3 linked regions of the Chelatococcus sp. HY11 genome follow. The protein of the gene in region 1 interacts with the protein of each later gene in a pairwise test. Links are inferred from orthologs where the notes say so. Each region holds a gene or a part of one and is shown on either strand. Other genes may lie near its edges.

Region 1 (2,982 bases):
CCCAGAGAAGGCGCATGTAATCGTAGATCTCGGTGACCGTGCCAACCGTGGAGCGTGGATTCTTCGAGGTGGTCTTCTGCTCGATGGAGATGGCAGGCGACAGGCCGTCGATCTCGTCGACGTCCGGCTTCTGCATCATCTCCAGAAACTGCCGGGCATAGGCCGACAGGGATTCGACGTAGCGGCGCTGGCCCTCCGCATAGATCGTGTCGAAGGCCAGCGACGATTTGCCCGACCCGGAAAGGCCCGTGAACACGACCAGCTTGTCACGCGGGACCGCGAGGTCGACGTTCTTGAGATTGTGCTCCCGTGCTCCCCGGATGGTGAGCATGCGCGTCGGCCCATCATGGTTGAGACGCCGGCTTTCCGGCAGGACGACCGCGGCTTTCTTGACCGGTGTCGCGGCGGTCGTTGCCACGGCAATCGATGCCTTCTTGGCCGATGCCTCCTTGGCCGGTGCCTTGTTGGCCGACGATTTGGCGACCGATGATTTGGCCGTCGATGATGTGTCCGCCGGGGAGGCGGTGACCGTGGGGTTCTTCTTCGATTTCTGAGCCATGGCTCTCAACGGACAGGTGTGATCGACAGGAGCGGACGGCGCCTGGAGCGCTGAACGACGAACGACATGAAAAAGGAGCCCGCCCTTCTCACATGGCTTGTCGTCATGCGCGAGGGACGAGATCAACAGCCCGTATCCCGGGGCGGGTACGGGCAACTACATGGGCCTTCCGGTCCATTTATGCCAGTGGCTCGCGTTTTGCACGACAAAGCCCCGCGCCTCGACCCGGACGATCGCGGATCGGGTCGCGTGACAGCGTACGGTTCCGTACCGGCGCTGTTACCGGACAGATGCCTATCGAGGCCGCGGCTCCGATCTCTGAATCATCCACGTGTCTTGCATCCACGTGTTTTTGACACCGGGAGAGTTGCAGACTTTGGATATTCTGTCTAGAACAGAAAGAGAACATTTTATCGTGCCGCGGTTCGGTTTCATTGCGGGTTATCATCACGACTGCCATTGCATGTGGACAAGCCCGTGCCCTCGGGCGACGGCGGCGGGGATGATCGGCTAGTGTCCGGACCAATTGTAGGCTTTGGAATGTGCTGAGCCAGATCCCGGTGCCCGCGAGTGGAGAGCCTGCGCAGTCGTTCTGCGTCCCGTTGGGTCTCGACCGGGTGGCTGCGTTCGTGGTTTGGTTCGGCTTGGCCGTGGAGGTCCGTTATGGCAGGCAGCGTCAATAAGGTCATTCTGGTCGGAAATCTCGGGCGTGACCCCGAGACGCGCCGGCTCGGCTCGGGAGATCCGGTCGTCAACCTGCGCATCGCCACATCGGAGACCTGGCGCGACAAGGCCACCGGTGAGCGCCGTGAGCGCACGGAATGGCATAGCGTGGTGATCTTCAACGAGAACCTCGCGAAGATCGCCGAGCAATATCTGCGCAAGGGCTCGAAGGTTTATCTCGAGGGCCAGCTCCAGACCCGCAAATGGCAGGACAAGGACGGTCAGGAGCGCTACACCACCGAAATCGTGTTGCAGCGCTTCCGTGGCGAGCTCACCATTCTCGACAGCCGGGGCGGCGAGGGCGGCGGCGCCATCGAGGACGACAGCTACGGCGGTTCGCGCGGTGGCGACTTCGGCCGCGCCTCGCCCATGGAACAACGCTCTTCAGACAGGCGCCCGGCCGCGAGCGGCGGTTCGAAATACGCCAGTGACCTCGACGACGATATTCCGTTCTAGTCTGAAACGCGGCGCTGGACCCTTCCGCGCCGGGCATCGGGCATGCACGAGGCCGTCTTCGCCGATCCCTCCCCTGAAGGTTAGGGATCGGGCGTTGTTGGACAGGATGGGGCAGGATGTCCCGTCACACACCGGGAGCGCTACAGTCTCCCCACGCTAATCCCCGGACTTCTCGATGACCTCGAAGGCCAGGAACTTGGTGGTCTGCGCGTCGTTGAAATTGTCATCGGAGACGATGACCAGCGTGCGGTTGCCGTTCTCCAGCCGCGGACCGAAGTCCATGCCCTCGAAATTGTCGAGGGCAACGCCAAGGGTTGTAAGATCCAGCACGAGCGCCTTGTCGAGGGGCGTCCATGTCGCGCCGGAGAGCGCGTCGATGGCGGAGACGTCCGTCGCGTTCCGCCGGTGCGTGCGATAGAGACGGATATCGTTGCCCTTGCCCGCGCTGTAGCCGCGCTCCATGACGAGCAGCGTTTCCGCGTCGAGCGCGAGAATGTCCGATACGCCATTGTCCGCGAAGCCGCCCGCCTTGGCCGGGGCCATGCGGATCGGATCGGTCACATAGACCCATTCGGGGCCGGCCTGCCCTGACGCCACGTCGAAGGTGGCAACACGCACGGGGCTCGTTTCCGTCAGCGAGGCTTTCGGACCGTCCTGCACAAGCGCGTTTTCCAGGGCGACGATCAGGGTTGCCGCGTCCGGCGTCAGCGCCAGTCCTTCGAAGGCAAGATTGTTGCGCGGCCCGCGCTTGGCATCGACCTTGGCGTCGATGCTGACGCGGTAGCGCTCCGGCAGCTTGATCTCACGCAGGAAACGCCCGTCGGCGGTGGCTGCCCGCAGCACAGGGTCGACGCCGGTGGTCGCGTCGCCTTCGCTCGTCCAGTAGAGCGCGCCGCCTGCGGGATGAAGGCGCAGGGCTTCCGGGTCGATGCTCCGTATTGGGAATGGCTTGCCGTCCGTTTCGAGCAGTGTGACGGCCCTGTCGACTGTCACGCCGCGGAAGCCGGAGGCGTCATAGTCGAGCCTCAGGGTGTAGAAGCGGGCGGGGGCCTTCTCCGAGCGGTCGTCGCTGAGGGCGATCCAGGTCTTGCTCGCGCCGTCGAAGGCAAGCCCCGAGAGCCCACCGACCCGCGTTCCATCCACATCAGTGTGGGCGGGAAGGCTTCTCTCGCCGATGAAACGCAACGTCACGGCGCGGGGCAGGTTCTCGGCGGCGAGGGCGGCAGGCGCGAGGCCAATTTGGG
Region 2 (2,966 bases), 180 kb from region 1 along the record:
TGCTCCTCTTGCCCATTTTGCCGGCTAGCCTATCCCGGCCATTCGGCGGACAGTCGACGCGGTTGTCATGTGACGCGCTCAGTTCGATGCGGCGCGCGTCCCTTCAAGGCGCGAGGCAAAGTAGCCGATCGTGCGCGAGTAGACGCTCGCCCGGTTCCATTGCTTCAGCACCTCGGCATTGGCGGAGCCCGGCTCCCACGAGCCGCCCGCGACCCAGCCGTGGCCTTTCAGGAAGTTGGCGGTAGAGGCCAGCACGTCCGGGACGCTGCGAATGAGGTCACGACGGCCATCGCCGTCGAAATCCACCGCGTAACGGTAGTAGGACGTGGCCATGAACTGGGTCTGGCCTATTTCTCCAGCCCAGGCGCCACGCATCTCGGAGGGATGCAGATCGCCGCGATCGACAACGCGAAGCGCGTCGAGAAGCTGCGCGCGGAACATGTCGGAGCGCCGGCAGTCAAAAGCCAAGGTCGCGATGGAGCGAATGGCCGGCAGTTTGCCCATATTGCCGCCGAAATCGGTCTCCAGACCCCAGATGGCCACGATGATCGCGGGCTGGACGCCATAGCGCTGTTCGATCTGCCGCAGCAGGCCGGCGTGCCGCTTCAAGAGGCCTGAACCTTTCTGCACCCGATAGGGCGGCACCATGCGCTGTGAGAACTGCTCGAAGCTCTGGCGAAAATGGCCCTGGCGCCGGTCTTGGCGCACAACGGCGGGATCAAAGGTTACTCCGTCGAGCGCCGCCAGGCCGCGCGGCGATACGCCCTGGCTTGCCGCCTGCTGGCGGAAGCTGGCGATAAAACCCTCAAAGCTGCCAGTCGTCTGGCAACCCGCATTGGGCTGGGCCTGTGCGGGGCTCAAGGACGACAGGAGCAGGACGGGGAGCGCGGCCAGCAGAGACCTATGGAGGGAACTCAGTGAAACTCGACGCAGTTTGGCCGATATCATGGCGCGCCTCTCGCGTTGTTTCCAAAGAAGTGCCGTTTCAAAACGGCATCGGTGATGGTAGGCCGCAGCCTGTAGCTTTTGCAATGTCGCGCGATCGGCGAACCGCTCATGCAGTGGCAGGATGATGGTATCATTATAGGGGTCAAGCGTCACGGTGAGGGGAGTGTCATCCTCGAATTGATGACGAAGGTCCACGGACGACATCTCGGTCTCGTCCGGGGCGGCCGCTCGCCACGCCAGCAAGCCACCTTGCAGGCCGGCAATCGTGTTGATGCGGTCTGGCGCGCACGCATCGAGGAGCAGCTCGGCACCTATGCGGTCGAGGCCGTGAAGCTGAACACGGCGCGCTTTCTCGGGGTGCCTGCCGCGCTTTACGGGCTGGCGTCCGCCGCGGCGTTGCTGCGCCTGTTGCCCGAGCGCGACCCGCATTCCGGCCTTTTCGATGCGCTTGGGGTGCTTGTCGACCACCTGGACGATACGCGAATCGCGCCTGCGCTGCTTGTGCGCTTCGAGCTCGAAATGCTGGCCGAGCTGGGGTTCGGCCTCGATCTTGGGGCCTGCGCCGTGACGGGCGCCACGTCAGAACTCGTCTATGTGTCGCCGAAATCCGGACGCGCGGTGTCGGCTTCGGCCGGCGAGCCCTATCATGAGCGCCTGCTCGCTCTTCCAGGCTTTCTCCGTGAAGATCGATCCCGCGATCATCCGACCCATGCGGAACTCGTGGCCGGGTTCACACTGACGGGCTATTTCCTGAGGCGGCATGTATTCGCGCCGCGAGGTATCGCCTGGCCTGACGCGCGCGATCTATTCGTTGCTCGGCTCAAGGATTGAGCGAGGAGGGGCTCGCTCGGAGCTCCTCACCTGAAAACGCCTACTGGTGCAGGTCGATCATCTCTTTGCGCGGCGCTGTGCGTGGCGGCCATTCCGGCGAGCGCTCGATCATGCGGTGAACTTTTGGCCGCTCCGGTCCGCTGTGCAACGCGCGCAGCCGTTCGCCCACGGCGGCATCGGCCTTCGTGATCCGCTGGTTGTGCCTGATGTAGTCGATCCAGGTAGGCGTCTGGTAGCTTTCCCACCAGATGTCGGGCTTCTCAAGGCTGCGCGTCAGCGTCCAGTAGCGGGCGCCGTCGCGGCGACGGATCCGGCGCCGCTCGGCCATGGCGCTCAGGAAAGCCGGCAAGTTCTCATCCTTGATGATGTATTCGATGATGATGACGATCGGCCCGCTTCGCGGCAGCAGATCGAGCGCGAGGTGCGGCTCCTTCCAGCTGTTGAGCGGGTCGAGGTTGAGGGCGGTCTGCTCTGGAAGACCGAGGCGTTTCAAGCCGAGTGCAGCACCGGCCAGCATAAGCGCCGATGCGATCATCAGCGCGGTCGCCGGCCCCGATTGCTGCGCGACCGCGCCCCAGACCCAGCTTCCGAGCGCCATGCCGCCAAAGCTCGCGGTCTGGTAGAGCGAGAGGGCCCGGCCCACGACCCAGCGCGGCGTGGATAGCTGTACGGCGACGTTGAAGAGCGAGAAGGCGATGACCCAACTCGCGCCGCCGACGAGCAGCGCCGCGCCGGTGAGCCAGGCCTCCCGGCTCAGCGCGAGCGTGAAGGCGCACACGGCGAAGCCGGTGAAGGCGAGGCGGATGCGGATTTCCGCCGAGAGCGTCTGTCTCAGCCATTCCGCGATGAGCGCGCCGCCGACAGCACCCACACCAAAGGCCCCAAGGAAGATGCCGTAGAGAAGGGGGCCGCCGCCAACGATGTCACGCGCCACGAGTGGCAGCAGCGCGACGACCGAAATCACCGTGAAGCCGAAGACGCAGGAGCGCAGAAGGACCTTCTCGATGTTGGGCGACATCGCGACATAGCGCAGCCCGGCGGCGATGGCCGAGCCGATGGTCTCACGGGGCAGGGTGCTGGCGGGACGCTTGAGGTCCCAGCGCCAGAGCACCGCGATCAACGCGAGATAGCTCATGGCATTGACAGTGAAGGCCGCGGCCGCGCCACCGAACGCGACGATGGCGCCG
Region 3 (3,021 bases), 2.5 Mb from region 1 along the record:
CTGATATTCGGTCAGGAAAGTCAGGAACTGCCTGAGATCACGCCCATAGGCTTCAACTGTCTTGGGCGACAGGCGGCGCTCGGCGGCGAGATAGGAGAGCCACGTTGTGGTCGCCACGAACAGACCATGCCCGGCCTCCGCGCCGTCCTTGTCCACCGGCGTGCCGGCCGAAGCGGGCGAATCATCGGTGGGCAGTATCGGCTGATGTCTCGGCTGATATCTCGCCATGGAATCATTATCCGTGATTCGTCCTAATCCCAGGTGAACGGCTCCGATGGCGCGGCTGATCGCCATGCAGGCCGCGCGCCCGCGTAGTGGGGATGAACATCCGTCCCGGCAGTGCTATGCCTGCCGCCATGAGTATCGCAACGTCATGAGCATCACCGAGGCAAGCCCCACGATCAATGCATCGTCCGGCCAGGTCGCAGACGTGCTCGTGCCCGTCGCGCTTGATACAGCCTATTCCTACAAGGTCCCCGCGAGTCTCACCCTGAGCGCGGGTGATGTGGTCGTGGTGCCGCTCGGGCCGCGCGAGACCGTTGGCGTGGTATGGGAGACACGGCCCGGCGAAGGCGGCAACCTGAAGGCGGTTGTTGGTCGCGTCGATACGACGCCCATGGGCCCGGCCTTGCGGAAGCTCGTCGAATGGATCGCCTGGTACACCGTGTCGCCGCGCGGCCTTGCCCTGCGGCTCGCGCTGCGCGTGCCCGACCCGAGCCGCCCGGAAGCGCTCCGCGTTGGTGTGCGGCTGGCCGGGCCACCACCGGCCCGAATGACACCGGGGCGGCAGCGCGTGCTGGCGCTGGCGCAGGACGGGCTCGTCTTCACCAAGAAGGCGCTGGCCGAGGAAGCGGCGGTGAGCCAGGCCGTGGTCAACGGCCTGATCGATGAAGGCACGCTGGAGACGATCGCGCTGGCGCAGGAACCGGTCGCGCTGCCGCCGAACCCGGCCTTCGCCGAGGCGAGCCTCTCGCCCGCGCAGCAGGAAACAGCCGACGTCCTGCGCCAGACCGTCGGCGAAGGTGTGTTCTCGGTCACGCTGGTGGAGGGCGTGACGGGCTCCGGCAAGACGGAGGTTTATTTCGAGGCCATCGCCGAGGCGTTGGCGCGCGGCAAACAGGCGCTCATCCTGATGCCGGAAATCGCCCTCACCGCCCAGTTTCTGGAGCGCTTCGCCAGCCGCTTCGGCACGCGGCCGGCCGAATGGCATTCGGGCGTCGCCACCCGCCGGCGCGAGCGCATCCATCTCGGCGTCGCCGCGGGGGACGTGCGGGTCGTGGTGGGCGCCCGTTCGGCCCTGTTCCTGCCCTTCCGCGAACTCGGCATCATCGTCGTCGATGAAGAGCACGAGACGGCCTACAAGCAGGAAGACAACGTGCAATATCACGCCCGGGACATGGCCGTGGTGCGCGGGCGCATCGAGAATTTTCCCGTCATCCTGACGTCGGCCACGCCATCGATCGAGACCAAGGTCAACGCGCAATCCGGGCGCTACCGCTACCTCGCCCTGCCGGAGCGTTTCGGCGGCCGTGCCATGCCGACGATCCGCGCGATCGACCTGCGCCGCAGCCCCGCCGCGCGCGACCACTGGATGTCGCCACCGCTCGTGGAGGCCATGCGCGAGACGGTTGGCCAGGGCGAGCAGGCGCTGCTCTATCTCAACCGTCGCGGCTATGCGCCGCTGACGCTCTGCCGCTCTTGCGGCCATCGCTTCCAATGCCCGAATTGCTCGGCCTGGCTGGTTGAGCATCGCTACCGGCGCGCGCTCGTCTGCCATCACTGCGGCCATGTGGAACGCCGGCCTGACAGTTGCCCGTCCTGCGGCACCGTGGATGCGCTGACCGCCTGCGGCCCCGGCGTGGAACGGCTGGCGGAGGAAGTCGCGGAGCATTTTCCGGACAAGCGCAGCATCGTCCTGTCGAGCGACATGCCGGGTGGCACGGAGCGGTTGCGGGACGAGCTTGGGGCCGTGGCCAAAGGCGAATTCAGCATCGTCATCGGCACCCAGCTCGTGGCCAAGGGGCACAATTTCCCGGGGCTCACGCTGGTCGGCGTCGTCGATGCCGACATCGGCCTCGCCAATGGCGACCCACGCGCCGCCGAGCGCACCTTCCAGCTCCTGCAGCAGGTGACGGGGCGCGCCGGCCGTTTCGAGAAGCCAGGCCGCGCGCTCATCCAGACCTTCCAGCCGGATCACCCGGTGCTGCAGGCGCTCCTGTCCGGCAATGCCGAACGCTTCTACAGGGAAGAGATCGCCCAGCGCGAGGCGGCGGGCCTGCCCCCGTTCGGACGGCTTGCCGGCATCATCGTGGCGGCCCCCGACCGCAACGAGGCGGAGGCCCATGCCCGCGCGCTGGCGCGCACCGCCGAGACACCGCCGGACGTGCATGTGTTCGGCCCCGCGGAGGCACCGCTGGCGCTGGTGCGTGGCCGCTACCGCTTCCGGCTTCTGGTGCGCGCCACGCGTGAGACCGACCTGCAGGGCTATCTGAGGGCGTGGATGGCGCGCGCGCCGCGCCCGCCGCAACGCATCCGCGTCACCATCGACGTCGATCCGCAGAGCTTTCTGTAGGACAGAGCGCCCTGCCGCCGGATTACAGGAGCTCAGCCGTCTCGATCAAAATGACGCCGCCGAGCCCGGTCGCGGTGATCTTCTTGTATTCGGGGCAGTCGGCGAAATAGCCGAGAAGCCCCTCCTTGCCGATCCCCGCCTGCATGCTTTCGCGCCAGAATATCTCACCGGCGGTATCCGGAAACCTGCCCAGGAGCTCCTGATAGAAAAGCGCGATCAGATCCTCGCTGGAATGAGCCGCGCCGAAGCGGGTGGCAAACCGTTCGGTCGCCACGAGGTCACAGGCCAGCTCATGGTATCTTCCTCCCTTGTCGAGAGCATCCAATCTCGCGAAGACCATGTCGTCGGGTGGGTCATCGTCATAAACCGCCGCGCATAGGCGATAGGCGCGCCCCGCATTCCCCTCGGTATCGAATGCGAGCATCGCGTCCGAAAACTGAATCCGCTCC

The links. The genes of interacting proteins can lie anywhere in the genome.
Region 2: the proteins of ssb (region 1) and recO interact in binary tests that used the Escherichia coli proteins (3 or more experiments, as listed by UniProt). The link is inferred for Chelatococcus sp. HY11 from one-to-one orthologs.
Region 3: the proteins of ssb (region 1) and KIO74_RS14605 interact in binary tests that used the Escherichia coli proteins (3 or more experiments, as listed by UniProt). The link is inferred for Chelatococcus sp. HY11 from one-to-one orthologs.

What each region holds. Positions count from the first base shown.
Region 1 is NZ_JAHBRX010000001.1:695,264-698,245, forward strand. What follows is about bases 71-2,980. They hold ssb (single-stranded DNA-binding protein), read left to right. Parts: upstream 71-1,222; coding sequence 1,223-1,738; downstream 1,739-2,980. Other genes in these bases: uvrA (excinuclease ABC subunit UvrA), read right to left, coding at 71-331; KIO74_RS03450 (esterase-like activity of phytase family protein), read right to left, coding at 1,895-2,980. Outside these bases: more of uvrA, read right to left, coding at 1-70; more of KIO74_RS03450, read right to left, coding at 2,981-2,982. UniProt on the Escherichia coli protein: Plays an important role in DNA replication, recombination and repair. Binds to ssDNA and to an array of partner proteins to recruit them to their sites of action during DNA metabolism. Acts as a sliding platform that migrates on DNA via reptation.
Region 2 is NZ_JAHBRX010000001.1:875,280-878,245, forward strand. What follows is about bases 24-2,917. They hold recO (DNA repair protein RecO), read left to right. Parts: upstream 24-1,056; coding sequence 1,057-1,779; downstream 1,780-2,917. Other genes in these bases: KIO74_RS04280 (lytic murein transglycosylase), read right to left, coding at 79-948; KIO74_RS04290 (MFS transporter), read right to left, coding at 1,820-2,917. In the rest of the region: more of KIO74_RS04290, read right to left, coding at 2,918-2,966. UniProt on the Escherichia coli protein: Involved in DNA repair and RecF pathway recombination.
Region 3 is NZ_JAHBRX010000001.1:3,187,596-3,190,616, forward strand. What follows is about bases 24-2,972. They hold KIO74_RS14605 (primosomal protein N'), read left to right. Parts: upstream 24-373; coding sequence 374-2,572; downstream 2,573-2,972. Other genes in these bases: KIO74_RS14600 (tyrosine recombinase XerC), read right to left, coding at 24-228; KIO74_RS14610 (DUF4214 domain-containing protein), read right to left, coding at 2,595-2,972. In the rest of the region: more of KIO74_RS14600, read right to left, coding at 1-23; more of KIO74_RS14610, read right to left, coding at 2,973-3,021.